DNA from 4 places in the Streptomyces sp. NPDC005805 genome. Region 4 is predicted to be linked to each of the others. Evidence: riboswitches for the same ligand, from Rfam matches in the RefSeq annotation. Region 4 holds a riboswitch; each other region holds the start of a gene.
What was found. Region 4 has a riboswitch for cyclic di-AMP ahead of ABZ457_RS03840 (C40 family peptidase). Riboswitches for the same ligand answer to the same signal wherever they lie in the genome.
Positions count from the first base shown of each region.

Region 1: it holds a riboswitch for cyclic di-AMP, as region 4 does, so the genes downstream of both, ABZ457_RS12825 (LysM peptidoglycan-binding domain-containing protein) here and ABZ457_RS03840 (C40 family peptidase) in region 4, are expected to answer to the same signal.
Region 2: it holds a riboswitch for cyclic di-AMP, as region 4 does, so the genes downstream of both, ABZ457_RS23325 (LysM peptidoglycan-binding domain-containing M23 family metallopeptidase) here and ABZ457_RS03840 (C40 family peptidase) in region 4, are expected to answer to the same signal.
Region 3: it holds a riboswitch for cyclic di-AMP, as region 4 does, so the genes downstream of both, ABZ457_RS15110 (transglycosylase family protein) here and ABZ457_RS03840 (C40 family peptidase) in region 4, are expected to answer to the same signal.

Region 1 covers NZ_JBEXXN010000018.1:18,074-25,455, reverse strand. The annotation lists partial or broken gene ABZ457_RS12845 (cupin) at 296-613, shown strand; gene ABZ457_RS12840 (ABC transporter substrate-binding protein) at 629-1,591, opposite strand; gene ABZ457_RS12835 (ABC transporter permease) at 1,588-2,265, opposite strand; gene ABZ457_RS12830 (ABC transporter permease) at 2,262-2,942, opposite strand; gene ABZ457_RS12825 (LysM peptidoglycan-binding domain-containing protein) at 3,141-3,911, opposite strand; cyclic di-AMP (ydaO/yuaA leader) riboswitch at 3,916-4,116, opposite strand; gene ABZ457_RS12820 (pyridoxamine 5'-phosphate oxidase family protein) at 4,445-5,146, opposite strand; gene ABZ457_RS12815 (CBS domain-containing protein) at 5,399-6,010, shown strand; gene ABZ457_RS12810 (glycosyl hydrolase family 65 protein) at 6,044-7,382, opposite strand, start outside.
Region 2 covers NZ_JBEXXN010000049.1:324-7,705, reverse strand. The annotation lists gene ABZ457_RS23335 (TetR/AcrR family transcriptional regulator) at 80-700, shown strand; gene ABZ457_RS23330 (SGNH/GDSL hydrolase family protein) at 1,820-2,617, opposite strand; gene ABZ457_RS23325 (LysM peptidoglycan-binding domain-containing M23 family metallopeptidase) at 2,820-3,785, opposite strand; cyclic di-AMP (ydaO/yuaA leader) riboswitch at 3,790-3,947, opposite strand; gene ABZ457_RS23320 (tyrosine-protein phosphatase) at 4,439-5,263, shown strand; gene ABZ457_RS23315 (DUF6126 family protein) at 5,289-5,450, opposite strand; gene ABZ457_RS23310 (helix-turn-helix domain-containing protein) at 5,458-6,066, opposite strand; gene ABZ457_RS23305 (aspartate aminotransferase family protein) at 6,150-7,382, opposite strand, start outside.
Region 3 covers NZ_JBEXXN010000022.1:44,328-51,709, reverse strand. The annotation lists gene ABZ457_RS15115 (transglycosylase family protein) at 1-721, shown strand, start outside; cyclic di-AMP (ydaO/yuaA leader) riboswitch at 995-1,168, shown strand; gene ABZ457_RS15110 (transglycosylase family protein) at 1,172-1,852, shown strand; gene eno (phosphopyruvate hydratase) at 2,176-3,462, shown strand; gene ABZ457_RS15100 (septum formation initiator family protein) at 3,632-4,105, shown strand; gene ABZ457_RS15095 (DUF501 domain-containing protein) at 4,201-4,788, shown strand; gene ABZ457_RS15090 (Ppx/GppA phosphatase family protein) at 4,791-5,729, shown strand; gene ABZ457_RS15085 (VOC family protein) at 5,809-6,615, opposite strand; gene ABZ457_RS15080 (S8 family peptidase) at 6,874-7,382, opposite strand, start outside.
Region 4 covers NZ_JBEXXN010000004.1:39,444-46,825, reverse strand. The annotation lists gene ABZ457_RS03855 (serine hydrolase) at 1-1,067, shown strand, start outside; gene ABZ457_RS03860 (LysR family transcriptional regulator) at 1-3, shown strand, start outside; gene ABZ457_RS03850 (NlpC/P60 family protein) at 1,189-2,304, opposite strand; gene ABZ457_RS03845 (hypothetical protein) at 2,531-2,884, shown strand; gene ABZ457_RS03840 (C40 family peptidase) at 2,949-4,145, opposite strand; cyclic di-AMP (ydaO/yuaA leader) riboswitch at 4,147-4,311, opposite strand; gene pcrA (DNA helicase PcrA) at 4,545-7,028, shown strand; gene ABZ457_RS03830 (M23 family metallopeptidase) at 7,106-7,382, opposite strand, start outside.

The DNA.
Region 1 (7,382 bases), on a different contig from region 4:
GGAGGACGGCCGCCCTGCCGCCCGGGGCGGGCGGCGGTCTTGACCGGGGCCGGGCGGCGGGCCTAGGTTCCACCGCGGCGCGCACGGAAAGCGCTTGCCGTACGGGCCGCCGCCCGAGGGCGGCCCGCCGCGACGCGAGGAGACGACCCTGACGGACCAGGGTCCAGCCCTCCCCGGCCCGGCCCTCCCCTACGACGGCCCGCCCGGCGGGATCGGCGTGTCCCGGCTGACGGTCTACGACTGGCCGGCCGCCGCCGCGCTGCCCGAGGACGGCACGGAGGAGGAGCTGGCGGCCGCGGCCCGCGGGCGGCGGGACCTGGCCCTGGAGGGGTACGCGCGGCTGCGCGAGGCGACGGGGGCCGGGGACCCGGAACCGCTCGCCGCCTTCCACCGCGCGGCGGGCGCCCTCGTCCGGGACCGGACCGGCGCCTGGCGGGAGCGCTGGCGGGCTGGCGCGGCGGCGGCCTCGGCGGCGACCGGGGAACAGCTCGATCTGCTGGCCGGGGGCGTTACGGGGTATCTGGCCGGGGCCGTGGTGCGGGCGGAACGCCCTCTGCCGGGGCGGCGGTTCGGGATGTGCGGACACCTGGAGACCTACGCGTCCGCGCACTGAGCGGCTTGGTACGGGTCAGGGCTTCAGCAGGCCCTTGGACTCCAGATAGGCCCGGGCGACGTCCTCCGGGAGGCGTCGCCAGCTGTCGACCTGCTGGTTGAGCCGGGCCAGGTCGGCGGTGGTGAGGACTTCGTTCAGCCGGTCGAGGGCTCCGGTGACGCCCTTGCCGCCGGCCCGGGCGCGGTTGACGACCGGCACGATGTAGTCCGCGTTCTGGAGGTGCTTGTCGTCGGCGAGCAGGACGAGGCCGAACTCGTCCAGGGTCGCGTCGGTGGTCGTGGTGAGGACCATCTGGTCGCGTCCGCTCTGGACGGCCTGCTTGGCCTGGGTGGTGCCCACGCCCTTGGGGTCCACGGCGATGATGTCGATCCCGTACACCTTGCGCAGGCCGGGGGCGCAGTAGGGGCGGCTGACGCACTCGTCGCCGGCCGCCAGCCGGACCGGGATCTTCGCGCGGCCGAGGTCGCCGAGGGTGCGCAGGCGGTGTTCGGCGGCGAACTCCCTGGTGACGGCGAAGGCGTTCTGGTCGACCGCGCGGCCGGGCGGGAGGACGTCGAGCCCGCGCGGGGTGGCGAGGCGGCGGAGCGCGGTCATGGTGGCGTCGAGGTCGGGCGATCCGGCGGGCGGGGCGTCGGGGCCGTTCTCCTTGGCGTTGAGCCAGTCCGCGAAGGTGGCCGCGTATTCGGGGACGACGTCGATCTGACCGCTCTCCAGGGCCGGTTCGTACAGCTCGCGGTTGGTGACGGAGAGGATCTCGGTGTCGTACCCGGCCTCCTCCAGCAGGAGGGCGTACATCCGGGCGAGGAGGTCGGACTCGGTGAAGCCGGCCGATCCGACGGTGAGGCTGCGGCTCTCGCCGGGCGGGGCGGTGATCTCGCCCTGGTCCTCCAGGGAGGGGCCGGTCGCGCAGGCGGCGGTGAGGGCGAGGAGGAACGCGGCGAGCACGGTCCGCAGGGCGAGGGCGGGCGGTGCGGTCATACGGCGCCGCTCCCCCGCGACCAGGCCGGGGCGAGCCGCTGCGCGAGTTCGAACAGCCCCTCCACGAGGAGGGCGAACACGGCGACGAGGACGGCCCCCGCGACCACCTGCGGGGTGGAGGCGAGGTTGAACCCGGCGGTGATGATCCGGCCCAGTCCCCCGCCGCCGGCCAGGGCCGCGATGGTGGCGGTGGCGACGAGTTGCACAGCGGCGATGCGCAGCCCGGTGGTGATCAGCGGCAGGGCGAGCGGCACCTCCACGCGCAGCATGGTCTGCGCGCCGGTCATGCCCATCCCCCGGGCCGCCCGCACCACGTCCGGGTCGACGCCGCGCATGCCGACATAGGCGTTGGTGAGGAGCGGCGGGACGGCGAAGAGGACCAGGGCGATGACGGTGGGCCAGGTCCCCCAGCCGCCGATCGGGCTGAGCAGCAGCAGGACGAGGACGGCGAAGGTGGGGACGGCGCGGCCGATGTTGGAGAGGTTGACGGCGAGTGCGCCGCCCTTGCCGAGGTGGCCGAGGACGAGGGCGACGGGGAGGGCGACCAGGCAGCTGATGCCGAGGCAGACCCCGGTGAGGTAGAGGTGTTCGATCAGGCGCTGGGTGATGCCGCCGTCGCCCGACCAGTTCGAGGCGGTGGTGAGCCAGTCCCAGGTGGCGGAGAGGGTGTTCACGCGGCCCCCTTCCGCGTCCAGGGGGTGAGCAGCCGCTGCACCAGCAGCAGGAGCAGGTCGGCGGCGACCGCGATGACCACGCACAGCACGGAGGCGGTGAGCACCTGGGCCTTGAAGTAGGTGTTCATCCCGGACCAGATGAGGTTCCCGAGGCCGCCGTAGCCGACGATCGCGCCGATGGTGACGAGGGAGACGGCCGAGACGGTGGCGATGCGCAGTCCGGCCATGGCGGCGGGCAGGGCGAGGGGCAGTTCGACGGTGCAGAGCAGGCGGACGGGTCCGTAGCCCATGCCGCGGGCGGCCTGCCGGGTCTCCTCGGGCACGGCGCGCAGCCCGGCGAGGATGTTGCGGACGAGGAGGGTGAGCGAGTAGAGGACCAGTCCCGCGACGACCAGGGCGGCGGAGAGTCCGTAGACCGGCAGCAGCAGGGAGAACATCGCCAGGGACGGGATGGTGTAGAGGATCGTCGTCAGGGCGAGGACGGGAGCCGCGGCCCAGCCCCAGCGGCGGGCGGCGACGGCGAGGGGCACGGCGAGGACCAGCCCGATGAGGACGGAGAGGAAGGTCAGCTCCAGGTGCTGGAGCACGGCGTCGACGAGGATCTCGCTGCGGGTGGAGAGGTAGTCGCCGCAGATCCACTCGTTGCGGGCGAGGCAGTCGTCGGGTGGCGCCGTCATCTGTCCATTGCAGCGCGGGCGGAGGACCGCCGCGCGGACTGGTGCGCTGTCCGGGGGCGGCGGGCGCGGACGCCTTTACCGGGGGAATGCGCGGACGCCGGGTGGCCGGACCGTGCGGTGACGGTCCGGGCGCCCGGCGTCCGTTGGCTTCTGCAATGGGATGTACGGCGGTCGAATCCGTGGATTCGGCCTTTCCGGTCAGTAGGGACCGTTGACGTTGTCGATCGAACCGTAGCGGTCGGCGGCGTAGTTGCAGGCGGCCGTGATGTTGGCGACGGGGTCGTAGCTGTCCGTCGAGGTGCCCGGGACGTGGTACGCCTGGAAGGTCGGGTCGATCACCTGGAGAAGGCCCTTGGAAGGCGTTCCCTTGGCGGCGTTGGAGTCCCAGTTGTTGATCGCCAGCGGGTTTCCGGAGGACTCCCGCATGATGTTGCGGTAGATGCCGTCGTAGCTGCCCGGAATTCCGTGCTGGGCCATGATGTCCAGCGATTCCTTGATCCAGCCGTCGAGGTCGTCCGAGTACGTCTTCGGGGCGGCCTCGGCCTGCTGCGCGACCGGGGCGGTGCGCTTCTCGGAGCGGTCGGCGCGCTCGGCGGCGGGCTTGGCGGGGGCCTTGGCCTTGGTGGCGGCCTTGCCGCCGACGGTCAGCTCCAGGCCGGGGTGGATCAGGGACGGGTTGGCGCCGACGGCCCGGCGGTTGTCCTGGTAGAGCTTCTGCCAGCCGCCTTCCAGGGAGTGCGCGGCGGCGATCGCGGACAGCGAGTCGCCGGCGACCACGGAGTAGGTGGCGGGCGCCTTCTTCGCGGGGGCGGCGGCCGCGGCGGCCGGGAGCTCCGCGGCGGGGGCGGCGGTGGCGGTGGCCGCGCCGAGGACCGGGAGGGCGAGGGCGGCGGTGCCGGTGCCGGCGGCGACGAGGTGGCGGGCCAGGCGGCTGGTCCTGGGGCGGCGGTGCTTGCCGTGTGCAGGCATGACGAGTTCCTCTCCGTCGCCTGCGAGGTGAGCTGTCGGGTTCGGGCTGGAGCTGCCCGGCCGCGCTGGGCGCGGCTTCACCCCGAGCCGTCCCGGTATCCCGTGTGGATTCCGGTCCGGCGACTTACCTGGTTCCCCCGCTCCTGCCGTTACGGGTGATGTGATCGGGTATCCGGACAGTGGCAGGATTCGGCGTTCCATCCGGAATGCCGCGACCGTAGGCGAGACGCTCGCCCGGGAACAAGCCTGGAATTCACAACCACAATGTCCGCGATCTCAAAGGGCGGGTAAATGATGTTGCGCATTCCCCGACGGGGCATCAGTTCGCTTGCACGGAAAGCCCTCTGGGGGTGCGCGGTGAACAACGGCGGAGTGGGCGCGTGACCGATGTCACGGAACCGATCACAAAGAACGCCAGATATCCCATTGGGCATGTAAACGGACATTGCGCCGCATGAATGCACAGGTTCCCCCCTCCCGAGAGAGAGGGGGGAATATGGTGGGAATTTCATCAATGATGCCCGTTTTGCACGCTATGCGTTTCCGGGTGCCCCGCGGACCAGGATGCGCCGCCCGGTGACCCGCTCCGGCGCGACGGCGATCCACAGCTCCCGGTCGCCGCCCGCCCACGGAGCGCTGTACGCGAGTTCGTCGAGCCGGCGGACCGCGTCCCCGTCCGCCACCGTCCGCGCGTCGCCCACCACCAGCACGCTCCAGCCCTGGCTGAACGCCTCGTCGATGTGGTCCACCTCGAAGGCGACCTCCCCGCCGGCGGCCCGGCCGGGCAGGGCCCCGGGGGAGGTGCGGAAGGCGACCTCGCCCTCCGAGACCACGTAGTTCACCGGCAGGATCGCGGGCCCGTCCGGGGTGGTCACGGCGACCCGCCCGACGCCGTGGGTGCCGAGCAGATCCCAGCATTCCGGTGCGTCCAGCTCCACCAGCTCCGGGTGGTAGCCCGCCCGGCCCAGCCCCTCCGGCAGGTCGGCCCCGCTGCCGGTGAGCGCGGTGACCGTCGTCTCCAGGGCGTCCGCGAGCCGCAGCAGGAACCCCATACCCGGGGCCGCGGGGTTCTCCTCCAGGTACTGGATGTAGCCGGGGGCCGATCCGGCCCGGGTGGCGACCTCCTCGCGAGAGAGCCCCAGCTCCCGCCGCCGCGCCCCGACCCGGCGGCCGATGTCCCCGCCGAGTCGTCCCCGGCCTGCTCCGGATGGCTCCGTGTGCGGTTGTCCCGGCATGGTCGGGCACCTTCCCCTGTCGGTCGGTCCGGGTGGGCCGGTCGCCCGGCGCGGACACGGCGCGTACGCCGTCCCGCGCCCACGGTAGTCAGCGGGGGCCGGGCCCGCACGGCGGCGACGCGCGGCGGGCACCCGGCCGCGGGGTCCCGGACAGACTCGGAAATACTGTCCCCAACAGGACCGCACGCATGTGGAGGTACCGCGCATGACTTCTCCGGCAGGCCCGCGCACAGGCCCTGGGACCGGTGCGCGATGAGACACCGCTCGGTGGCCGACCTGATGACCCCGCAGGCGGTGGTCGCCCAGCCCGGCACGGCCTTCAAGGAGATCGCCCGGCTGCTCGACGAGTACGGGATCACCGCCGTGCCCGTGGTCGACGAGGAGGGCCGACCCCTGGGGGTCGTCTCGGAGGCGGACCTGCTGCGCCGGCACACCGGCGGCACCGCCTCCGACACCGCCGAAGGGCTGATGACCAGCCCGGCGGTGGTGGCCCGGCCCGAATGGAGCGCGGTGGCGGCCGCCCGGGTGATGGAGGAGAGGCACATCAAGCGGCTGCCCGTGGTGGACGGCACGGGGCGGCTCATCGGGGTGGTGAGCCGCAGCGATCTGCTCCAGCTCTTCCTGCGCCGGGACCGGTCGATCCAGGAGGAGATCGTCGAGGACGTGCTCTCGGGCACCCTCGGGGTCTCCCCCGCCGCGGTCTCGGTGCAGGTCGACGACGGCCGGGTGACCCTCAGCGGCACCCTGGAGCAACGCTCCCTGGTACGGATCGTCGTCCGTCTGTGCCAGAGCATCGACGGTGTGGTGGATGTGGTCGACCGGCTCGACTGGGAGGCCGACGACATGGCGGGACCGGTGGCCTGACCCTCCCGGCGGGGGGCCGGGCCGGGGCGGGTGTCAGGCGTCGGGGAGGTCCAGGGTGCGGGAGGTGCCCGGGGCGACGGTCACCGTGCGGTCGCCGAGGCGTACGTCGATGGGCAGGCCGTCCGGGGTGGCCGGGAGGGCGATCGTCAGCTCCCCCGGCCGCATCCGCACCCCGACGCCCCAGTGGCCGTGGTAGCGCACGCTGAACCCGTACTCCGCGAGCTGCGGGGAGGGCACCGGGTCGAACCACAGGGCGCCGGAGCGGGTCTCCATGCCGGTCAGCCCGCGCTGGACCAGGTCCAGGGTGCCCGCCATCGCGCCCAGGTGGACGCCCTCCTCCGTGGTGCCGCCCTGGAGGTCCGCGATGTCCCCCTCCAGCGCCTCACGGCAGAAGTCCCACGCCTCCTCCCGCCGGACCCGGGCGAGCACCCAGCCGTGGACCAGCCCGCTGAGTGTGGAGCCGTGGCTCGTCCGGCGCAGGTAGTAGTCGACCGTGCGGTGCCAGGTCCGGTCGTCCAGCTCGTAGCCGAGCCGGGCCAGCAGGGCGCGCAGCTCCGCCGGTGCGAACAGGTAGCCGAGCATCAGCACATCGGCCTGCTTCGACGCCTGGTAGCGGTTGACCGTGTCGTCCTCCGCCTCCAGCACCCGGTCCAGGCGGCGGATGTCCCCGTGCCGGGCCCGCAGCCCCGCCCAGTCCAGCTCGGCCAGCTCCCCGTAGCCGTGGAACTGGCTGATGACACCGTCGTGGAAGGGGACGTACAGCTTCCGTGACACCTCCTCCCAGTGCTCCAGCTCGGTGGTGGTGAGCCCATGGCGCTCGAACAGCTCGACGCGGCGCGGCTCGGGCAGTTCACGGGCCACCTCCAGGGCCCGGGCGAGCACCCAGGCGGCGGTGACGTTGGTGTACGCGTTGTCGTCGAGCCCCGGCCGCTCCGCGTCCGGATAGGCGTCGTGGTACTCGTCGGGTCCGACGACCCCCCGGATCCGGTAGCGGCCGAGGCCGGGGTCCCAGTCCGCGAAGTCCGCCCAGAAGCGGGCGATCCCGGTGAGCATCGCCGCGCCCTTGGTGTGCAGGAACTCGGCGTCGCCGCTCGCCTCGCAGTACTGCCAGACGTTGTACGCGATGGCCGAGCCGACGTGGTGCTGGAGGCGGGAGTGGTCGGGCAGCCAGCGGCCGGAACGGGGGTTGAGATGGAGCTGCTGGGTCTCCTCCCGGCCGTCGCTGCCGCTCTGCCACGGGTACATGGCCCCCTGGTAGCCGGCGTCGCGGGCGAGGACGCGGGCGGCCTCCAGGCGGCGGTGGCGGTAGGTGAGCAGGGCGCGGGAGACCTCCGGGAAGCGCAGGTTGAGGTAGGGCAGGACGAACAGCTCG
Region 2 (7,382 bases), on a different contig from region 4:
GGGGAGTTTCCCGGCGCCCCGGAATTTCCCGCTCCGAGGTCTGGACCGGGGCCAAGATCGGCTGTGTAGGGTGACCGCCGTGGGGAGAGTCCGACTGAGCGTCCCTGAGCGGCGCGAGGAGCTGCTGAACGCCGCCGTCGAGCAGATCGAGCAGCGCGGCGCCTCCGCCGTGCGGATCGCCGACGTGGCCGCCGCGCTCGGGGTGAGCAGCGCGCTCGTCCTCTACCACTTCTCGTCGAAGGAGCAGCTGGTCGCGGCCGCGTTCACACACGCGGCGGACGCCGATCTGGCGCATCTGCGCCGGATCCTCGGCCGGCGCACCTCCGCGCTGCGGCGGCTGCGCACGGCGGTGCGCTGGTACGCGCCCACCGGCCAGGCCAAGGGCTGGCGGCTGTGGATCGAGGCGTGGTCGGTCTCGCTGCGCGATCCGGCGCTGCGGGATCTGTCGCGGGGGCTCGACCAGCAGTGGAAGTCGGCGCTGACCGAGGTGATCGCGGAGGGCGCGGCGGCCGGCGAGTTCCGCTGCGACGACCCGGCGGCGGCCGCGTGGCGCCTGACGGCCTTCCTGGACGGGCTCGCCGTCCAGATGACCTCCTACGCGGGCACGCTCTCCCGCGCCGCGATGCTCCAGTGGACGGACGACGCGCTGGCCCGTGAGCTGGGCCTCGACCGCGAGGCCCTCACGGCGACGGCCCGCTGACCCGGTCCGGGCCGGGGCCCGGGCAGGCGGGGGCGGGCAGCGCCACCGGGCGCACCGCACCCGGTCGGGCCCGGCGGGCGCCGCGGGCTCGCCCCGCGCCTTGCCGCCGAGCGGGCCGACCCGGGCTCCCCGCAGGGGTCACGCCCCCTGGGCCCGGTCCGGGGCAGCGGGAGCCACCCGCCACCGAACGGGTCGCACCGCACCCGGTCGGTCCGGGCCGGGGCCGGGCAGGGGGTAGCGGCCCCGGAGCGGGCCGCGCCACGGCCCCGAACCAGGCCGGGTCGGTAGGCAGAGCGGCCAGCCCGCAGGGGGCATGGCCCCTGTTCCCCCGGGGCCGGGCAGCGGGAGCCACCCGCCACCGAACGGGGCGCACCGCACCCGTTCAGTCCGGGCCGGCCGGGGCCGGGCAGGGGGTAGCGGCCCCGGAGCAGGCCGCGCCACGGCCCCGAACCGGGCCGGGTCGGTAGGCAGAGCGGCCAGCCCGCAGGGGGCATGGCCCCTGTTCCCCCGGCTTGGCAGGCAGGAGCCGGTTGATCACCGGAATGGGTCGCATCGCTCCCGTCCAGGGCCGGGACCGGTAGGGGGCGAGCAGGCCCCCGGACCGGTCGGCGTCGCCGAGTGGACCGACCTGGGCTCCCCCAGGAGCCATGGCCCTGTGATCCCCGGAGCCGGCAGGCGGGAGTCGCCGCCGAGCGGGCGTGCGGACCCGGGCTCCGGCAGGCCGCCCTGGCCGTCGTGGGCCCCAGGCTGGGCGGACGCCACCGACGAGCCGGGGCCGGGCCGCACCGCCGAGCGCGCGGCCCCGGGCCTCGCGGGCCGGGCGGACACCACCACCGCGCCGCAGCGGCGAGCCGGCCCGGACCACGCCCGGCCCGCGCCCCCGCGAGCGCGCCGCTTCCCGTAAGCGCCGCACGCCCCGCGGGGCCGAGCCGGGCGGGGCAGGCAGGGCGGAGGCGGGCGCACCCCGCGCCCGACCCCACCCGGCGCACCCCGGAAACCAGGCCCGCACCACGCCCGACGCCCCCACCGCGAGCGCGGCTGGGCCGGCAGGGGCGTGACCGTCCAGGCCAGTCGGCCCTGGCCCGGCGCGACCGCGAGCGCACGCCCCCACCGGCCCCCTCAGAGCGGCATGAGGTCCGGCCGCTTCGCCTCCACGTGGTCGCCGGAGCTCTCGCCGCGCAGGCGGCGGCCGATCCACGGCACCAGGTAGTCGCGCGCCCAGTGGATGTCGTCCCGGCGCACCTCCAGCGGCCCGCGCGGCGGCTGCGGCGGCCAGGGCTGGTCGGGGTCCGCGTCGCCGGGGACGTCGATGCCGAGGACCTGGGCGGCGCGCAGGGCGACCCGGGTGTGGCCCTCGGGCGACAGGTGGAGCCGGTCCAGGTCCCACGCGCGCCGGTCCTGGACGGACTTGAGGGACCACAGGTCGAGCACCGGGCAGTCGTAGCGGTCCGCGATGGCCCGCACATGCGCCGTGTACGTGGCGATCTTGCCGCGCAGATGGCGCAGGACCGGCACGTCACGGGTGTCGAAGCCGGTGGTCACCATGACCGTGCCGACGGAGGAGGTCAGGTCGGCCACTGCGCGTTCGAAGCGCTCGGCCACGTCGTCCGGGTCGCTGCCCGGCCGGATGATGTCGTTGCCGCCGGCGCAGAAGGAGACCAGGTCCGGGGCGAGTTCCTTGGCCCGGGGCACCTGGTCCGCCACGATCTGGTCGAGCAGCTTGCCGCGCACGGCGAGGTTGGCGTAGCGGAAGGTGTGCTCCGGGGTGAGGTCGTCGAGGATGACCGCGAACCGGTCCGCCCAGCCGACGAAGGTCCCGTCGGGTCCGGGGTCGCCCACGCCCTCGGTGAAGCTGTCACCGATCGCTGCGTACGACCCGAATGCGCCACTGGTCTCTGTTCTCGAATCGTCTGCCACGGGAGCACATCCTTCCTGCCCGGATGTGACCTACGCGACCGTAAGGAGGGGTTGACGGGAGGTGATCTTTACCACCGGTCAAGTTTCCGCCAAGCCGGAATACGCGGAATCCCCCGCTCCGCCGCCGGACGGAACGGGGGACCACCACCGGGGCCGGAGTGCGCGGTCGACACCGCGCCGGGCCGGGAGGAGGGGTACCGCGTCAGAGGTTGACGCCGTTCTGGCGCAGGTACGCCAGCGGGTCGATGTCCGAGCCGTAGGACGGCCCGGTGCGGATCTCGAAGTGCAGGTGCGGGCCGGTGGAGTTGCCCGTGGAGCCGGAGAGGCCGATCTGCTGTCCGCCGGAGACCGACTGGCCGCCGGAGACGGAGAGCGAGGACAGGTGGGCGTACTGCGAGTAGGTGCCGTCCGCGTGGCGGATGACGACCTCGTTGCCGTAACTGCCGCTCCAGCCCGCCGACTCGACGGTGCCGGAGGCGACCGCCTTCACGGTGCTACCGGAGGCCGCGGCGAAGTCCACACCGGTGTGGTAGCCGCTGGACCACATGCCGCCGCTCTGGCGGTACGGGGTGGTGATCGAGGCGTCGACGGGCGCGCTGAAGCCGGACGCGGAGGTCTTGGCGGGGGCCGAGGACTTGGCGGGGGCCTCGGCCGGCTTCTCTGCCGGGGCGGCCGGGGCCTTCTCCTGCCGGGAGTCGTCGCGGGAGGCGCGCGGCTTGGACTCGGTCCGCACCTCGGGGTCGTTCTTCAGCTTCGACTTGCCGCCGATGGTGAGTTCGAGGCCCGGGTGGATCAGGGACGGGTCGGCGCCGATGGCGCGCCGGTTGTCGTCGAAGAGCTCCTGCCAGCCGCCGCGGACGTCGTGCTCGTCGGCGATCTTGGACAGGTAGTCGCCCGCGACCACGGTGTAGGTCTTCGGGGCCTTCTTGGCGGCGGCCTTCGCGGCAGCGGCGGCCTTCGCCGGCGCGGCCTGCTGCGCGGCGGCGGGTGCCTGCGCCGCGACGGCGGACTTGCCGGGCGCGGCCGCGGGGGCGGCGGCGGTCGCCGCTCCGGCGCTCGCGGCGCCGAACAGCGGAAGCGCGATGGCGGCGCCACCCGTGCCGGCGACGACGAAGCCGCGGCTCACGGGATTGGACTTGGGACGGCGGTGCTTACCCTTTCCGGGCATGACGCATTCCTCTCCGGCGCCTGCGAGGTGAGCTGTCGGGTTCGGGCTGGAGATGCCCGTTCGCACTGGTCGCGCGAATTCACCCCAAGCCGTCCGAATTGCTCCGGAATCGGCGTACTACCTGGGTCCCCCGCTCCTGCCACGCGGTGGTGGGTGCGAACTCCGGTCGGCGGCAGGATTAGGCGGTCCGTCCGGATTGAGCGTGACCGTAGGCGAGCCACCCCGGGGGAACAAGCCATGAATTCCCGGACGCAATCACCACACCCGCACCGGAGCCGGGCGGCCATCACCCTCCGTGGGCGACGGGCCGTCAACTCCCTTGTCCGGCACGGAATTGACCCGGCGGAAGCCAGTACACACCGTCACCAATATGATCCTGCTCACCAGCCGTTTCCCATTTACGGCGCTTACGGGGCACCCTCCAATCAATCTCCTAATTCGGACACAAGGCGCGAATGCAATTCCACTACCGCACTTGCCGCTCAAGATCGACCGGCTCGTCCGGCTTCGTCCCTCGCACCGGCCGTCCCGCCGCCCCCGCCCCGCCGCGTATGAAGGGCGTGTGAACCGGTGTCGTATCGTCGGGAGCGCGCCTCCGCCGGCGACCGCGCCGGTGGAGGGGACGGGCACCGCCGCCATTGATTGGAGTCCATGTGACGCAGCAGTTGCCGCAGGCACCCTCGGCCGGGCAGGACCCCGAGCCCGCACTCGCCGGAGTCCGCAACTTCCGCGACGTGGGCGGGCTGCCGACCACCGACGGCGGTCGGGTGCGGCACGGCAGGCTGTACCGCAGCGGCCACCTCGCCCACGCCACCGCGAGCGACGCCGCGTTCCTCTCCTCCCTCGGGCTGCACACGGTCTTCGACTTCCGCAACGCGGCCGACCAGCGCCTGGAGGGCCCCGACGTCGAGCTGCCGGGCGTGCGCAACCTCAACCTGCCGCTGAGCGACCCGGCCGACGGCGCGGAGTTCTGGCGGATGGTCCGCGACGGCAATCTGGACCAGCTCAAGTCGATCCTGGACGGCGGCAAGGGCGCGGACCGGATGATCGCCGCCTACCGCGCGATCATCACCCAGCGGACCGCCGAGCACAGCCGTGTCCTGCACGCCCTCGCCGAGGACAGCGTCCCCGCCCTGATGCACTGCGCCGCGGGCAAGGACCGGGCCGGTCTCTCGGTGGCCGTCACCCTGCTCGCGGTGGGCGTGGAGCGGGACGCGATCGAGGCGGACTACCTCAAGTCGAACGACCCGCACCGCCGCTACAAGGTCACCCGCGGCTCCGACTCCCCGGACGCGATGTCCGCCGAGGTCATGGAGCTGCTGAGTCCGCTCTTCGACGCCCGGCCGGCCTATCTCGCCGCGGCCTTCGAGACGATCGAGGAGACCTGGGGCGGGACCGAGCAGTACCTCTCCGAGGGGCTCGGCCTCTCCCCCGCCACCCGGGAGACGCTGCGCGCCCGGCTGGTCGAGAACGCCTGAGGCCGCCCGGCCCGCCCCGGCCGGGTCACTGGTTCTGCGCGCCCACCAGGAAGAGCAGGTAGAGGAAGGCGGCCACGATGTGGCCCGCGATCAGATAGGCGAAGAGCCGGATGACGAGTCCGCGCGGGAACCGGTCCTCGCGCCGACCGCCGGCGGCTCCGCGCTTGTCCAAGGGGTCGTGCGACATTCCCTGATCACCTGGCTTCCGGTCGGACGTGGGGACGGGGGTGCGGGTCGGGGCTCTGCAGCAGGGTGTGCACGAACAGCAGCTCCGCGCCCTCGGGCGTGGCGGCGGCGATCCGGTGCGGGGTGAGCGAGTCGAAGTGGGCGCTGTCGCCCGGGGCCAGCTCGTACACGGTGTCGCCGAGGCCCAGGCGCAGCCGGCCGGTCAGCACGTACAGCCACTCCTCCCCCGGGTGCACACGCACCAGGTCGCCCTGGGCGCCGTGGGGGACGACGACCCGCAGGGCCTGCATGGCGCGGCCGGGGGCGCCGGCCGGATGGTAGGTCCAGCCGTCGGCCCGTACGGGTTCGCGCTCACCGCCCCGGACGACCGGCTCGCGTTCGGCCGGCTGCTCGCCGAGGACCTCCCCGACCGTCGTACCGTAGATGCGCGCGAGGGCGAGGAGCACGGGCAGCGAGGGCTGCCGGTTCCCGGTCTCCAGCCGGGACAGATGGGCGGGTGAGAGCCCGGCGCGGTGGGCGGCGGCCTCCAGGGTCAGGCCCCGGCGGCGGCGCAGGTCCCGCAGGCGCGGGGGGACACCGGCGAGACCGTCACCGTCCGGTGCGGCGGGAGTGTTCATGCCTCTATTGGGCCAGCACGATTGCCTCTGAGGCAAATGACTTGCCTCAGAGGCAAAAGCCCGGGGCACCCGCCGCGCACCGGTCAGCGGTTGGCGACCGCCTGCCGGACCAGGGTCCGGCCGAAGTCCCACATCAGCCCGCCCCCGCCGTGCGCGTCGTCCATCACCTCGGTGAACGCGTCGACGAAGCGGTCCACCTCGCGCTCGCCGATGATCAGCGGCGGGATCAGCTTGATGACCTCCAGGTGGTCCCCGGAGACCTGGGTGAGGATGCGGTGCCGCTGGAGCAGCGGATGGACGACCATCTGCGCGAAGAGCCCCTTGCGCGCGGCCTGGAGCATCGTCCAGCGGCTGCGCAGCCGCAGGGACTCGGGCCGGCCGAACTCGATGCCGATCATCAGCCCCCGGCCGCGGACCTCGTGCAGCAGCTCGTAGCGGGGCACCAGCGCGGCGAGCCGGGAGCGCAGCAGCTCCCCGGTGATCCGGGCGTTGGCGACGATCTGCTCGTCCTCCAGCACGCTCAGCACGGCGAGCCCGGCGGCCATGGCCTGCGCGTTGGAGCCGAAGCTCGCGGAGTGGACCAGGACCCGGTCCATGGAGGAGTAGACCTTCTTGAAGATCCAGTCCTTGCCGAGTGTCGCGCCGACCGGCACATAGCCGCCGGAGAGCGCCTTGGCGACGCAGACCAGGTCGGGTTCGACCCCGGCCTCGTACTGGAAGGCGTAGAAGTCGCCGGTGCGCCCGAGGCCGGTCTGCACCTCGTCGGCGACCAGCAGGGCCCCGTGGCGGTGCAGCAGGTCCTGCGCGGCCCGCAGGAAGCCCGGTGGGGCGGGGTTGACGCCCTTGCCCTGGATGGGCTCGACGACCAGGCCGGCGACGTCCCCGCGCGCGAGTTCCCGCTCCAGCGCGTCCAGATCGCCCAGCTCGATCGCGGTGTCCGGCAGCAGGGGCGCGAAGCCGTCGCGGAAGCCCCGCTCCCCGTTGACCGAGAGGGACCCGGCGGTGAGGCCGTGGAAGGCGTGCGCGCAGTAGAGGACCCTGGGGCGGCCGGTGGCGTAGCGGGCGAACTTCAGCGCCGTCTCGACGGCCTCGGTGCCGCTGTTGCCGAAGAAGACCCGGTCCAGGTGCGGGGTGTGGGCGAGCAGCTTCTCGGCGAGGAGGCCGGGCAGGGGCTGGCAGTCGAAGCGGGTGAGGTCGGCGAGCTGGGCGTCCAGGACGTCGTGGAGGGCCTTGCGGACGACGGGGTGGTGCCGGCCGAGGCCCATCACGCCGAAGCCGGCCAGCATGTCGAGGTAGTCGTCGCCCTCGTCGTCCCA
Region 3 (7,382 bases), on a different contig from region 4:
GATCGCCGTCGCCGAGAAGGTCCTCCAGGCGCAGGGACCCGAGGCATGGCAGGCGTGCGCGGTGGTGGGCGGTCTGACGGCGGACGGGGACGCCGACCCGGGTGTCCAGCCCGGCGACCTGCTCCCCTCCGAGCCCGCCCCCTCCACCACCCCCGACGCGGACACCGGCACCGGCACCGGCTCCGACGGAACGGACCGCGACTCCGCGAAGAGCGGCTCGGTCGACGAGACCGACGGGACCGACGGGACCGGCTCCGGTGAGACGGGCGCTCCCGAGGGCGGCGCCCCGGACGCCACGGAGAAGGAGGAGGAGCCCGCCAAGGAGGTGGACCCCTCCGCCGACGCGGACGCCGGCGGCTCCGCCCCCGAGGGCGAGCAGGCCGTGCCCGAGGGCACCGGCAAGCACCGCGGCACCCCGGCCCCCGAGGAGTCGGAGACCGCGACTCCGGAAGCCACGGACCAGGACAATGCGGACGTATCCCGCGAGAACGGCCGTCATGCCTCACGAGGTGACGGATCGGCACGTGACGGTGTGACCGGGGCCGCACCCGAGGGCACGTACACGGTCCAGGACGGCGACAACCTCTGGACGATCGCCGCCGACCGGGAGGTCCCGGGCGGCTGGGCGGCTCTCTACGCCGCGAACGAGGAGACCGTGGGCGGCGACCCGGACCTCATCCTCCCCGGTCAGAGCCTCGATCTCGGCCTGGGCCAGGAGTAGTTCACCCCGCCGTTTCGTCGGGTAATGTCCGTTCTGTGCAAGTGAGACAAGGGTCTCTTTGCCGCAACTGGCCCCTTTCGCCCGCCGATTTCGGTCATCTCGACCACGACCTGCGGAAACACCCCGCACCCGCCCGGCGGTTCGTCCGTTTTCTCCCCGATGTTCCTCTTTGAACATCGGGGAGACGTGTGTTTACGGTCTGAACCGCTCGCCACCGGTGGGCACCGCTGACCGTCACGCCGAATCCTGCCGTCGGTCGGGGGAACAGTCGTCGCTGGAACAGCGCCGTAGGCAGGAGCGGGGGACCCAGGTAAGTGCCGGTCCCGGCCGCCCGCGAGGGAGGGTCGAGAACGGCTTGGGGTGAAGCCGCGCACCACGAGTGCGCGGCCGGGCACCTTTCCGGCCCGAACCCGACAGCTCACCTCGTAGGCGTCGGTGAGGAGACGATTCATGCTGCGTTCCGGCATCGCCAAGCACCGCCGCCCGTCGAAGATGACCCGTGTCGCCGCCCTCGTGGGCATCACCGGTGCGGCCGTCGCCGCCCCGCTGATCGGCGCGACCTCCGCCTCCGCCGCCACGGCCTCCGAGTGGGACGCCGTCGCCCAGTGCGAGTCCGGCGGCAACTGGTCCATCAACACCGGCAACGGCTACTACGGCGGTCTGCAGTTCTCCGCCTCCACCTGGGCCGCGTACGGCGGCACCGCGTACGCCGCCTCCGCCGACCAGGCCTCCAAGTCCCAGCAGATCGCCGTGGCCGAGAAGGTCCTCGCGGGCCAGGGCAAGGGCGCCTGGCCGAGCTGCGGCGTCAACCTGTCCAGCACCCCGTACGGCGGCGGCGCCGCCGAGCAGCCGAAGGAGCGCGCCGAGGCCCCGACCACCCGCTCCGAGCGGTCCGAGGCCCCGAAGAAGTCCGCCCCGGCCGCCCCGAAGGCCGAGTCCGCGCCGAAGGGCGGGGCCAAGGGCTTCAAGAAGGGCGACGGCGAGTACAAGGTCAAGGCCGGCGACACCCTCAGCGGGATCGCCGAGGCCGAGAAGGTCGACGGCGGCTGGAAGAAGCTGTTCGAGCTCAACAAGGACATCCTGGAGAGCGCCGACATCATCCACCCGGGTCAGCAGCTCCACCTGAGCTGACCCCTCCCTCCCGTCACCGGGGGGACCTCCCCCCACCCGCCCCGACGGGCACCGGCGACCCCGGTCCGGCGTGCCTTCCCCCGTACACGCCGGGCCGGGGTTCCGTCCGTCCGGGCCGGCCCCGAGGGCCCGGCAGCCGGCCCCCGCGGCCGGGGTCCGGGCGCGGAGGCTGGGGTTCCGCCCCTTTCTCCGCTCTTGATGTCCTTTTTCGTCCCAGGGAGCGGGCATCGGGCGGCCTTTCCCTCCGGTGCGGTTAGGCTCTTGCCGCAAGGCCAAGCAGACCTCTGCACCTATCTCGCGTCACATCCCAGAAGGAGATGCTCGTGCCGTCCATCGACGTCGTCGTAGCCCGGGAAATCCTGGACTCCCGAGGCAACCCCACGGTCGAGGTCGAGGTCGGCCTCGACGACGGCAGCACCGGTCGTGCTGCCGTTCCGTCCGGCGCCTCCACCGGTGCGTTCGAGGCCCTGGAGCTCCGCGACGGGGACCAGAACCGCTACCAGGGCAAGGGCGTCGAGAAGGCCGTCCTCGCCGTCATCGAGCAGATCGGCCCGGAGCTCGTCGGCTACGACGCCACCGAGCAGCGCCTGATCGACCAGGCGATGTTCGACCTGGACGCCACCCCGGACAAGTCCTCCCTCGGCGCCAACGCCATCCTCGGCGTCTCCCTCGCCGTCGCGCACGCCGCCTCCGAGGCGTCCGACCTGCCGCTCTTCCGCTACCTCGGCGGCCCGAACGCGCACCTGATGCCCGTTCCGATGATGAACATCCTGAACGGCGGCTCGCACGCCGACTCCAACGTGGACATCCAGGAGTTCATGATCGCGCCGATCGGCGCCGAGTCCTTCTCCGAGGCCCTGCGCTGGGGCACCGAGGTCTACCACACCCTCAAGAAGGTGCTGAAGACCAAGGGCCTGTCCACCGGCCTCGGCGACGAGGGCGGTTTCGCGCCGAACCTCGACTCCAACCGCGCCGCCCTCGACCTCATCATCGAGGCGATCAAGGAGGCCGGTTACGCCCCCGGCAAGGACATCGCGCTGGCGCTCGACGTCGCCGCCTCCGAGTTCTACAAGGACGGCGTCTACGAGTTCGAGGGCAAGTCCCGCTCGGCCGCCGAGATGACCGAGTACTACGAGGAGCTTGCCGCCGCGTACCCGCTGGTCTCCATCGAGGACCCGCTGTTCGAGGACGACTGGGCCGGCTGGAAGGTCCTCACCGACCGCCTCGGCTCCAAGGTCCAGATCGTCGGCGACGACCTCTTCGTCACCAACCCGGAGCGCCTGGCCCGCGGCATCGAGGACGGCGCCGCCAACGCCCTGCTCGTCAAGGTCAACCAGATCGGCTCGCTGACCGAGACCCTGGACGCCGTCGAGCTGGCCCAGCGCAACGGCTTCAAGTGCATGATGTCCCACCGCTCCGGCGAGACCGAGGACGTCACCATCGCCGACCTGGCCGTCGCCACCAACTGCGGCCAGATCAAGACCGGCGCCCCGGCCCGCTCCGAGCGCGTCGCCAAGTACAACCAGCTCCTGCGCATCGAGGAGATCCTGGACGACGCGGCGGTGTACGCGGGCCGTTCGGCGTTCCCCCGCTTCCGCTACGAGGGCTGACAGGCACAGCCGTTACGAGGGCTGACGCTCTCCCGGCGGACACCGCCGCCCCGCGCGGGCGGTGTGACCCCGCCTCCGTACGTCCCCGTCCCCGGTCCCGTACCGTGTCCGGGGACGTACGCGTGTGCAGCGGCGCGCGCGAGGAGCGGGAAGTTGGGGAGGCGAGCCCATGGGGCGCAGGCCGGAGCCGGACCGGTTCTCCACCGCGACCAGGCTGCGGCTGCTCGGGGAGCAGACCGCGGCCCGCGTCTACCGCTCCCAGAGCCGCCGCCAGGACCGCCGCTCCCGGCTCACCGGCCGGGCCGCGTTCCTCGCGCTCGTCGTCTGCTCCCTGGTCGTCGCCCTCGCCTACCCGATGCGGCAGTACGTCTCCCAGCGGGCGGAGATCGCCGAGCAGGAGCGCCTCATGGAGGAGGCGCGCGCGCAGGTCGAGCACCTGCGGGACGAGAAGGCCCGCCTCCAGGACGACGCCTACGTCCGGCGCCTCGCCCGTGAGCACCTGCACTATGTGCTCCCCGGGGAGACCGGCTACACCGTGATCGACCCCGAGGCGGCCGAGGAGCGCCGCCGCGACCCGGAGGCGGGCGACCGCCCCTGGTACTCCAACGTCTTCAACGGCGTCGACAACGCCGACCGCAAGTAGCGCGCGGCACGCCGACACCGCCGCCGCCCGGCCGCCCCCGCGCCGGCGGCCCGCCCACCAGCCCACCCACCAGCGGACACAGCAGCAAGGCAGGCATGGAAACCCCTCCTCCCACCACCGAGCACACCGCGCCGAGTGACGCGGACATCATCGCGTTCGAGCAGCAGCTCGGCCGGCCGCCCCGCGGCCTGCGGACGATCGCCCACCGCTGCCCCTGCGGGCAGCCGGACGTCGTCGAGACGGCTCCCCGCCTGCCCGACGGCACCCCCTTCCCGACGCTGTACTACCTGACCTGCCCGCGTGCCGCCTCCGCGATCGGCACGCTGGAGGCCAACGGCGTGATGAAGGAGATGCAGGCCCGGCTCGCCACCGACCCGGAGCTGGCCGACGCCTACCGCTCGGCGCACGAGGACTACCTCGCCCGCCGGGACGCGATCGAGGTGCTCCGGGGCTTCCCCAGCGCGGGCGGTATGCCGGACCGGGTGAAGTGCCTCCATGTCCTGGTCGGCCACTCGCTGGCCGCCGGCCCCGGGGTCAACCCCTTCGGCGACGAGGCCCTGGCGATGCTCCCCGAGTGGTGGCGCAAGGGCCCGTGCGTCACGGGCTGCGACCCGAAGCCCGCCGACGCGGACGCCCCGCAGGGCGCCACCGGCGACGCCCCGGGCCAGGGGGCGGGCGCGTGAGCGTGACCCGGGTCGCCGCCGTGGACTGCGGCACCAACTCCATCCGCCTGCTCGTCGCCGACGTCGACACCGCCACCGGCCGGCTGACCGACCTCGACCGGCGGATGACCATCGTCCGCCTCGGCCAGGGCGTCGACCGCACCGGCCGGCTCGCCCCCGAGGCGCTGGAGCGCACCTTCACCGCCTGCCGCGAGTACGCCGGGGTGATCAAGGAACTGGGCGCCGAGACCGTCCGCTTCGTCGCCACCTCCGCCTCCCGTGACGCCGAGAACCGCGCGGAGTTCGTCGCCGGGGTCCTGGACATCCTGGGCACCGAGCCGGAGGTGATCACCGGGGACCAGGAGGCCGAGTTCTCCTTCACCGGCGCCACCCGCTCGCTCACCGGCCGGACCGACCTGCCCAGGCCGTACCTGGTGGTGGACATCGGCGGCGGCTCCACCGAGTTCGTCGTCGGCGAGGACCACGCCCGGGCCGCCCGGTCCGTGGACATCGGCTGCGTCCGCCTCACCGAGCGGCACGCGCCGTCCAGCCCGGCGACCGAGGCGCAGATCACGGCGATCCGCGCCGACATCGAGGCGGCCCTCGACCTCGCGGCCGAGTCCGTCCCGCTGACCGGGGCCCGCACCCTGGTCGGCCTCGCCGGCTCGGTGACCACGGTCGCCGGGATCGCCCTGGGGCTCGACGCGTACGACTCCGAGGCGATCCACCACGCGCGGATCTCCTACGAGCAGGTCGCCGAGGTCACCGCGATGCTGCTGGGCGCGACCCACGACGAGCGCGCGGCGATCGGCGTGATGCACCCCGGCCGGGTCGACGTGATCCAGGCCGGGGCGCTGGTGCTGCGCACGATCATGGAGCGGGCGGGGGCCCGGGAGGTCGTGGTCAGCGAGCACGACATCCTGGACGGCATCGCCTACAAGGCCGCCGAGGGCTGGATCTGAGCACGCGGCGCGCCCTCCCGGGTACCCCGACGGGTCGGCGGGGTCGGCGGGATCAGTGGGGCCGGCGGGGCCGGCGGGGTCAGCCCGCCGGCTCCGCCGGCTTGAGGACGACGAACTCCGCGCCCGCCGGGTCCGTGCACACCGCGAGGCGGCCGACGCCCTCCGCGTCCTCCGGTCCCATGGAGAGGGAACCGCCGCTCTCCCGGACCTTCGCCACGGTCGCGTCGCAGTCCTCGGTGACGAAGACCGGGTGCCAGTAGGGCTTGTTCTCCCCCGAGGCGAACAGCTCCGGGGTGCCCATCACCCCGCCGAACATACGCTCATCCGACTGTCCGGCGGGCGTCACCATCGTGTATGTCCCGCCGCCGCCGGGGAGTTCCATGTCCTGGCCGGTCCAGCCGAAGACCTCGCCGTAGAAGCGCTGCGCGGCGGGCGAATCGGTCGTCATCAGCTCGATCCAGCCGAGGGTGCCGGGGCCGTCGACCGCCTGGAACCCGGCGAAGCCGCCCGGCTCCCACACGGCGAACTGCGCGCCCTGCGGGTCGGTGAGCTGCGCGAGCCGGCCGAACTCGGTGTCGCCCCAGGGCTCGCCGCGCACCGAGCCGCCCGCCTGCTCCACGGCGCGGACCGTGTCGTCGAGGACCGGGGTGTGGAAGTACGCCGTCCAGGCCGACTTGGCGCCCTCCTCGGTGAGCTTGCCGACCGCCGCGACGACCTTGCCGTCCCGCTCGAAGAGCCGGTAGTCGCCGTCACCCTCGTTCCCGCCGCCCGCGGCCTGGGCCGTCCACCCGAACACGGAACCGTAGAAGTCCGCGGCGGCGCCGACGTCCGGCGCGCCCAGGTCGAGCCAGCAGGGGGAACCGGGCACGAAGTCCGTGGTGATCATGGTTGCCCTCGCTTTCCGGGAGAGGAGCGGTGGGGGGCGGGGGCCCGCGCCGCTCGGGCGGGGCACTCCCCTTCCCAGCCTGGCACCGCGCGCCGGAACCCGCGCGCCGACGCGCCTGCCCCGGGGCGGACGCCCACGACGGCCGCCCGGCCGGTCCGATGGACCGGCCGGGCGGGTTCCGGCTTCCCCCGTGCCCCTCCTCGGCGCCGGATCGGGAGTGGACTGGTGGCCCCGGGGCGTCCCCCGGGGCCCTGGGCGTCAGAGGGTGGACTTGAACAGCAGCCGGTTCGGGGTGCCGCTGACATTGCCGCCGATGACGTTGGTGGTCGCGTGGGAGATCAGCCAGTTGTTCACGGTGGCGCTGGACGCGTCCCCGTTGGCCGACTTGTAGAGCGCGGCCACGCCCGAGACGTGCGGCGAGGCCATCGAGGTGCCGCTCATCGAGGTGGAGCCGCCGCCGGCCCGGGCCGAGGTGATGCTCACGCCGGGGGCGTAGATGTCGGCGCAGTTGCCCCAGTTGCTGAAGCTCGCCTTGCGGTCGGAGGAGTCGGACGCGGCGACCGTGATGGTCCCGGCGGCGCTGGCGGGCGAGTAGTTGCACGCGTTCCGGTTGTCGTTGCCCGCCGCGACGGCCAGGTGGACACCGGAGTTGGCCAGGTTGGTGGCCGCGTTGTTCAGCGCCTGCGAGTAGCCGCCGCCGAGGGAGGCGTTGGCGACGGCGGGCTTCACGGCGTTCTGCCGGACCCAGTCGAACCCGGCGATGATGC
Region 4 (7,382 bases):
TGAGCAGGACAGACCCCGCCCGGCCCGCCCCGGCGACCGCCTCCGGTCCCGCCGCCCCGCCCGGGGCCGGGTCCGCGCCGTCCGGGACCCGGGCCACCCCGCCCGGGACCGGGTCCGCGCCGCCCGTCGGGTCCGCCACCTCCCGGCTCCTCGCCGAGCTGCGGCGGAACCTGCGCGACGGCGGGCTGCACGGCTCCTTCCTCGTGCGCGACCTGGACACCGGCGAGGAACTGGGCATCGACCCGGACGTCGAACTGCCCGTCGCATCCCTGGTCAAGGTGCCCCTCGCGCTCGCCACCCTGGAACGCATCCGGCTCGGCGAACTCGACGGCGCGACGGCGGTCGAGGTGGCGCCGGGGCGGATCACCACCCCGGGGCCGACCGGCCTGAGCCGCTTCCGGCACCCGGCGCGGATCTCCGTCGACGACCTCCTCTACCTCAGCACCTGCATCAGCGACGGGGTGGCCGCCGACGCGCTCTTCGAGCTGACCCCGCCGTCCCGGGTCGCCGCGATCGTGCACGGCCTCGGGCTGCGCGGCATCTCCGTCCGCCACACCATGCGCCGGCTCAGCGAGACACCGGAGGAACGGTTCGACCGGGCCGATGTGCACCTGGCGCACGCCCTCGCGATCGACGCCGGGACCGCCGGACGCGGCCACCGGGTGCCGCAGCTCGACGTCTCCCGCGCCAACACGGGCACGGCCCGCGCCTGTGTGGACCTCCTCCAGGCGATCTGGCCGGCCTCCGCCGAGGGCGGGGACCCGCCGCCGGGCGGGGTGCACCCGGAGGTGGCCGCCCGGCTGCGCACCCTGCTCGCCGACAATGTGCTCCGCCACCGTCTCGCCCCGGACTTCGCCTCCGACGCCGCGACCTGGTCCTCCAAGACCGGCACCCTGCTCAATCTGCGCCATGAGGCGGGGGTGGTCGAGCACGCGGACGGCCGCCGGTACGCGGTGGCCGCGCTCAGCGAGTCCCGGGTGGCGGCCGGGGCCCAGCCCGGGGCGGACGCGCTGCTGGGCCAGGTCGCCCGCCGGCTCCGCGACCGGCTGCGCGCGGGGCTGGTCTGAGCGGCCTGGAGTGGCCCGCCCCGGCGGCCCGTGTCAGGCGACCCGCCTCGGGCGACCGCGCCGGGCCGGGGGTGGGCCGTGTCGGACCGGACCCGGGCGTGGCCCGCCTCGGCACCCCCCGTCAGGCGACCCGTGTCGCGCCGGCGAACGGCATCTCGGTGATGGGAGCGATGCGCACCGGCGCACCCGGCCGGGGCGCGTGGATCATCTTGCCGCCGCCGATGTAGAGGCCCACATGGGTCACCCCCGGGTAGAAGAACACCAGGTCGCCCGGGGCGAGTTGGGACCGCGAGATCCGCTGACCCGCGTTGATCTGGGTGTACGTGGTGCGCGGCAGCGAGACACCCGCCGCCTTCCACGCGGCCTGCGTCAGCCCCGAGCAGTCGTACGCTCCGGGGCCCGTCGCGCCCCACACGTACGGCTTGCCCAGCGCGCCGTACGCGTACGAGATCGCCTGTGCCGCGCGGCCGCTCGCCGGGGCGACGGGCCCCCGGGGCGCCTCGGCCCGGCCCGCGCGGTCCGGGGCACGCTCGCCGCCGGAGGCCGTGGAGGTCCCGCCGCTCCGGTAGGCGGCGCGCTCCTCCGCGGTGAGGCGGGCGAGCAGCCGTTCCGCCGCGGCGAGCCGCTTTCGCACCTCGGTCCTGTGGCGGGAGACCTCGTCCCGCTGCCGCTCCAGCTCCCGTGTCCGCTCCCCGGCGCGGGCGCGCAGCCCGGCGAGGTCGAGGAGTTGGCGGCGCACCTCGGCGACGGCGGCGGCCTGGCGGTCCCCGACCCGCTCGGCGAGGGAGGCGCGCTCCAGGTACTCCCCGGGGTCGGAGGTGAGGGCGAGCCGCAGGCCGGGGTCGATGCCGCCGGCGCGGTACTGTGCCCCGGCGAAGGAACCGAGGGCGTCGCGCGAGGTGTTGAGGCGCTCGGTGCGCCGGGCGGCCTCGTCGCGCAGGGCGTCCAGCTGCTCGCGGGACCGGGTCGCCCGCTCCTTCGCGCCGTTGTACTTCTCGGTCGCCGCCTCCGCCTCGCGGTAGAGGGCGTCCACCTTCGCCTTGATCTGCGCGGGGGTCTGGCGGGGCTCTGCCACGGCGGGGGAGTCCAGCGCCGTGGTGGTCGCCGCGCCCGCGAGGGCCAGGGTGGCCGCGGCGCGGACGGCCGGGCCGGTGAGCGGACGCTGGGTGGGTTTTCGGTGCGCTGCCACGGTGGCGCCGTTCCTTCCGTCGTACGTCGTCGGTCGTACATCCGTCATCCGTCGCACAGCCGTCGTCGGTGGTGCGTGCGGCAGGACGTTAGACCCGAAGGTCACGGGAAGGTGACGCAAGATGAGGAACTGTCCGAACCCGCCCGGTCCTGTGCGTTCCGGCCGGGTGTTCCGACCGTTCGATGATCGACAACCGGCGGTCCGGCGACCGAAGACGGAGCTGAGGGTTACCTGACCAGGGGGCGGCGGTACGGCCCCGCATAGGCTCCGGCCCATGGACGTACTGATCAATGTCTTCGTCGCCCTGCACATCATCGGCATCGCGTCGCTGCTGGGCGGTTTCCTCACCCAGATGAAGGCGATAGGCGCCGGCACCGCGCGCTTCACGCCGGCGATGCTGCACGGCGCCGTCACGATGCTGGTCACCGGCGTCGCGCTGGTGGGCCTGAACCAGGCGGACGACCAGACGGTGAACAACCTCAAGATCGGCATCAAGCTGGCCGTCCTGGTCGTGATCCTGGGCCTGGTCTATGTGAAGCGGGACGAGGAGACGGTCGACAAGGCGCTCTTCGGCGCGGTCGGCGGCCTGACGGTGGCCAACATCTTCATCGCGACGCTCTGGACCTGAGCGGTCCCCGCGCCCCCGCCCCGCGCCCGTGGGGTGCGCGCGGGGAGCAGGGGTGCCGGTCCGGTCAGGCCGGGCGGACGCTGCCGTGGATCGGCATGGAGTAGATGGACTCCTCGCGGACGTTCGCGCCCGGCTTGGGCGCGTGGATCATCGTGCCGTCGCCGATGTAGATGCCGACGTGGCTGATGTCGTCGTAGAAGAACACCAGGTCACCGGGGCGCAGATCGGCCGTGGCGACCCGGGTGCCGACCTTCACCTGGTCCCAGGTGGTGCGCGGCAGGTCCACGCCGGCCGCCTTCCACGCGGCCTGGGTGAGCCCGGAGCAGTCGAAGGAGCTGGGTCCCGTGGCGCCCCAGACGTAGGGCTTGCCGATCTGGGCGCGGGCGAAGGCGAGGACCTTGTCGGCCTTGGCCGCGTACCCGCCGTCCTCCGTGCCGGAGCCGGAGCCGGTGCCCGTCCCGGTGCCCGTCCCGGTGCCCGGGTCCGTGCCGGTCCCCGGCTGCCGGGTCTCCTGCTCGCGGCGGGCGGCCTCCGCCTCCTCCTTGGCGCGGGCCTCCGCCTCGGCCTTGGCCTTGGCTTCCGCCTTGCGGCGGGCCTCCGCCTCCTTCTCGCGCTCGATCGCGGCGAGCCGCGCCTTCTCCTCGGCGGTCAGCCGGGACAGCAGCGAGCGCGCCTCGGCCAGCTTGGTCTGCACGGTCTGCTTGCTGGTGCGCAGGGCCTGCTGCGACTCGGTGAGCGACTGGAGCCGCTTGCCCGCCTCCGCGCGCTGCTTCGCCGCGGCGGCCCGCTCGGTCTCGTAGGCCGCGATCGCCGACTGCTGCTGGTCGGTCATGCGGTCCATCAGCCGCGACTGGTCGAAGTAGTCCTGCGGGCTGTCCGCGAACATCAGGGCGGCCGTCGGGGTCACGGCCCCGGTGCGGTACTGGGCCGCGGCGTAGGTGCCGAGCGCGCGGCGGGACTCGTTGAGCTTCTCGGTCCGGTCGGCCGCCTGGTCGAGCAGGGTGTCGACCTCGCGGCGCTTCTCCGCGGTCGCCTCGCGGGCCTTGTTGTACTCCTGGGTCGCGCTGCCGGCCTGGCGGTAGAGGTCGTCGACCTTCTTCTGGACGTCCTCGATCGAGGGCTTCGGCTCACCGGGGGCGGCCGTCGCGCTCTGTGTCGACAGCAGCGTGACGCCGGCGAGCGCGGCCGTCGTGAAACCGACGGTGGGGGAGGGCTTGATGGTGCGTGTGCGGGTCCTGCGATGCGACGCCAAGGCCGGCATCTCCTTCTTCCGTGGACCGCCTACCGGGTTAGCTGTCGGGTTCGGGCGAACGGAAGACGCCCTACGGGCGCGAGGAACGCGGCCCGATTCACCCCGGTTTGATGCGTTTTTGGGTCCCCGGTTCCGAACTGCCCTGCGAGGAGTACGGATTCGGCGCAGCCGGCCCGTCCGACGCGGTTCGCCGGGAGGGTTGCGGGCCGTCTGATCGAGCACGCTAACCAATTCGTGTGTGTGCTGTGAAGGTTGGTGTTCGATATGTCCGATACATTTTCGTGACCTTTCTCGGGGTGTGTCGTTGTGACCCCGTCCCGGAGGCGTCCGGTCACACACCGTGCACCGGCGGGCATTCCCGGAAGCGCGGCCCGGAGTGTCCGTCCCTCCGCCTAGACTCGGTAGGCGATGAGCAGCCTCTTTGACGACAGCTTCCTGACCGGCCTGACGCCTCCCGACGAGGAGCCGCACGGGGACGAGCACGCTCCGCCGCCGCCCGAGGAAGCGGCCGCGGAGCCGATCCCGGACGACCTCTTCCAGGGCGCGTACGACGTGCCGCCCGCCCGCGACGGCTACTACCGCGACGGCGCCCCCCGCCCCGCCGTGGACGCCGCCGCCCTGCTCGAAGGGCTGAACGAACAGCAGGGCGCGGCCGTCGTGCACACCGGCTCCCCGCTGCTCATCGTCGCGGGCGCCGGCTCCGGCAAGACCCGGGTGCTCACCCACCGCATCGCCCATCTGCTGGCCACCCGGCACGTCCACCCCGGCCAGATACTGGCGATCACCTTCACCAACAAGGCCGCCGGGGAGATGAAGGAGCGCGTCGAGCAGCTCGTCGGCCCCCGGGCCAACGCGATGTGGGTGATGACCTTCCACAGCGCCTGCGTGCGCATCCTGCGCCGCGAGTCGAAGAAGCTCGGCTTCACCTCCTCGTTCTCGATCTACGACGCGGCCGACTCCAAGCGCCTGATGTCCCTGGTCTGCCGCGATCTGGACCTCGACCCGAAGAAGTTCCCGCCGAAGTCCTTCAGCGCCAAGATCTCCAACCTGAAGAACGAGCTGATCGACGAGGAGACCTTCGCCGACCGGGCCCTTGGGGGTACCTCCCAGGCCGAAGGCTCTGGGGGAGGCTTCGAGAAGACTCTGGCCGAGGCGTACCGGATGTACCAGGCGCGGCTGCGCGAGGCCAACGCCCTGGACTTCGACGACATCATCATGACCACCGTCCATCTCCTCCAGGCCTTCCCGGACGTGGCCGAGCACTACCGCCGCCGCTTCCGGCACGTCCTGGTCGACGAGTACCAGGACACCAACCACGCCCAGTACACGCTCGTGCGCGAACTGGTCGGCGAGGGCTACGAGGACCTGGCGCCGGCCGAGCTGTGCGTCGTCGGTGACGCGGACCAGTCGATCTACGCCTTCCGCGGCGCGACCATCCGCAACATCCTCCAGTTCGAGGAGGACTACCCGGACGCGACCACGATCCTGCTGGAGCAGAACTACCGCTCCACGCAGACGATCCTGTCCGCCGCCAACGCCGTCATCGAGCGCAACGAGTCCCGCCGCCCGAAGAACCTGTGGACCAACGCCGGTGCCGGTGCCCGGATCACCGGCTATGTCGCGGACACCGAGCACGACGAGGCGCAGTTCGTCGCCGACGAGATCGACCGCCTCACGGACGCGGGCGAGGCGAAGGTGGGGGACGTCGCGGTCTTCTACCGCACCAACGCCCAGTCCCGTGTCTTCGAGGAGATCTTCATCCGCGTCGGCCTGCCCTACAAGGTCGTCGGCGGGGTGCGCTTCTACGAGCGCAAGGAGGTCCGGGACGTCCTCGCGTATCTGCGCGTCCTGGCCAACCCCGAGGACAACGTCCCGCTGCGCCGCATCCTCAACGTCCCCAAGCGCGGCATCGGCGACCGCGCCGAGGCGATGATCGACGCCCTGGCCCTCCGCGAGAAGATGACCTTCCCGCAGGCGCTCCGCCGGGTCGACGAGGCGTACGGCATGGCCGCCCGCTCGGCGAACGCGGTCAAGCGCTTCAACGTCCTGATGGAGGAACTGCGCACCATCGCCGAGTCCGGCGCCGGCCCGGCGGTCGTCCTGGAAGCGGTGCTGGAGCGCACGGGCTACCTCGCCGAACTCCAGGCGTCCACCGACCCGCAGGACGAGACCCGGATCGAGAACCTCCAGGAACTGGCCGCCGTGGCCCTGGAGTTCGAGCAGGACCGCGCCCAGGAGGACGGCGCGGGCACCCTCGCCGAGTTCCTGGAGCAGGTCGCCCTGGTCGCCGACTCCGACCAGATCCCCGACGAGGACGAGGACGGCTCCGGCGTCATCACCCTGATGACCCTGCACACCGCCAAGGGCCTGGAGTTCCCGGTGGTCTTCCTGACCGGCCTGGAGGACGGCGTCTTCCCGCACATGCGGGCCCTCGGCCAGACCAAGGAGCTGGAGGAGGAGCGCCGGCTCGCCTATGTGGGCATCACCCGAGCCCGGGAGCGGCTGTATCTGACGCGCTCCGCGATGCGCAGCGCCTGGGGCCAGCCCTCGTACAACCCGCCCTCGCGCTTCCTGGAGGAGATCCCGGCGGCGCACCTGGACTGGAAGCGCACCGGGCCGATGGCCGCGCCCGCCGGGCCGACGGCCGGGATCACCTCCTCCCTCTCCTCGTCCCGCTCGCGCGGCGGCGCCTCGGGCTTCGCGACCCGGCGCGCCAACGACAAGCCGGTGATCGCGCTCTCGGTCGGGGACCGGGTCACCCACGACCAGTTCGGCCTGGGCACGGTCGTCGGCGTCACGGGCTCCGGCTCGGACGCGCAGGCGACGATCGACTTCGGCGACGAGAAGCCGAAGCGGCTGCTGCTGCGGTACGCGCCGGTCGAGAAGCTCTGACGCCCTGACGGACACGACGGAGGGGGAGGGCCCGGGTGCGGCCCTCCCCCTCCGTCGTGCGTGTGCGCGGGTGTCCGTCAGGTCGGTTCGATCCCGTGGCTGCGGAACCAGGGCAGCGGGTCGATCGCGGAGCCGCCACCGGGACGCACCTCGAAGTGGAGGTGCGGGCCGGTCGAGTTGCCGGAGTTGCCCGAGTAGGCGATCACGTCGCCGGCCTTCACCGAACCGCTGCGGATCTTGGTGGTGCTGAGGTGGCAGTACCAGGTCTCGGTGCCGTCGGCCGCCGTCACGATGGCCATGTTGCCGTAGGCGCTGTTCCACTGGGTGCGCACGGTGCCGTCGGTGGCCGCCATG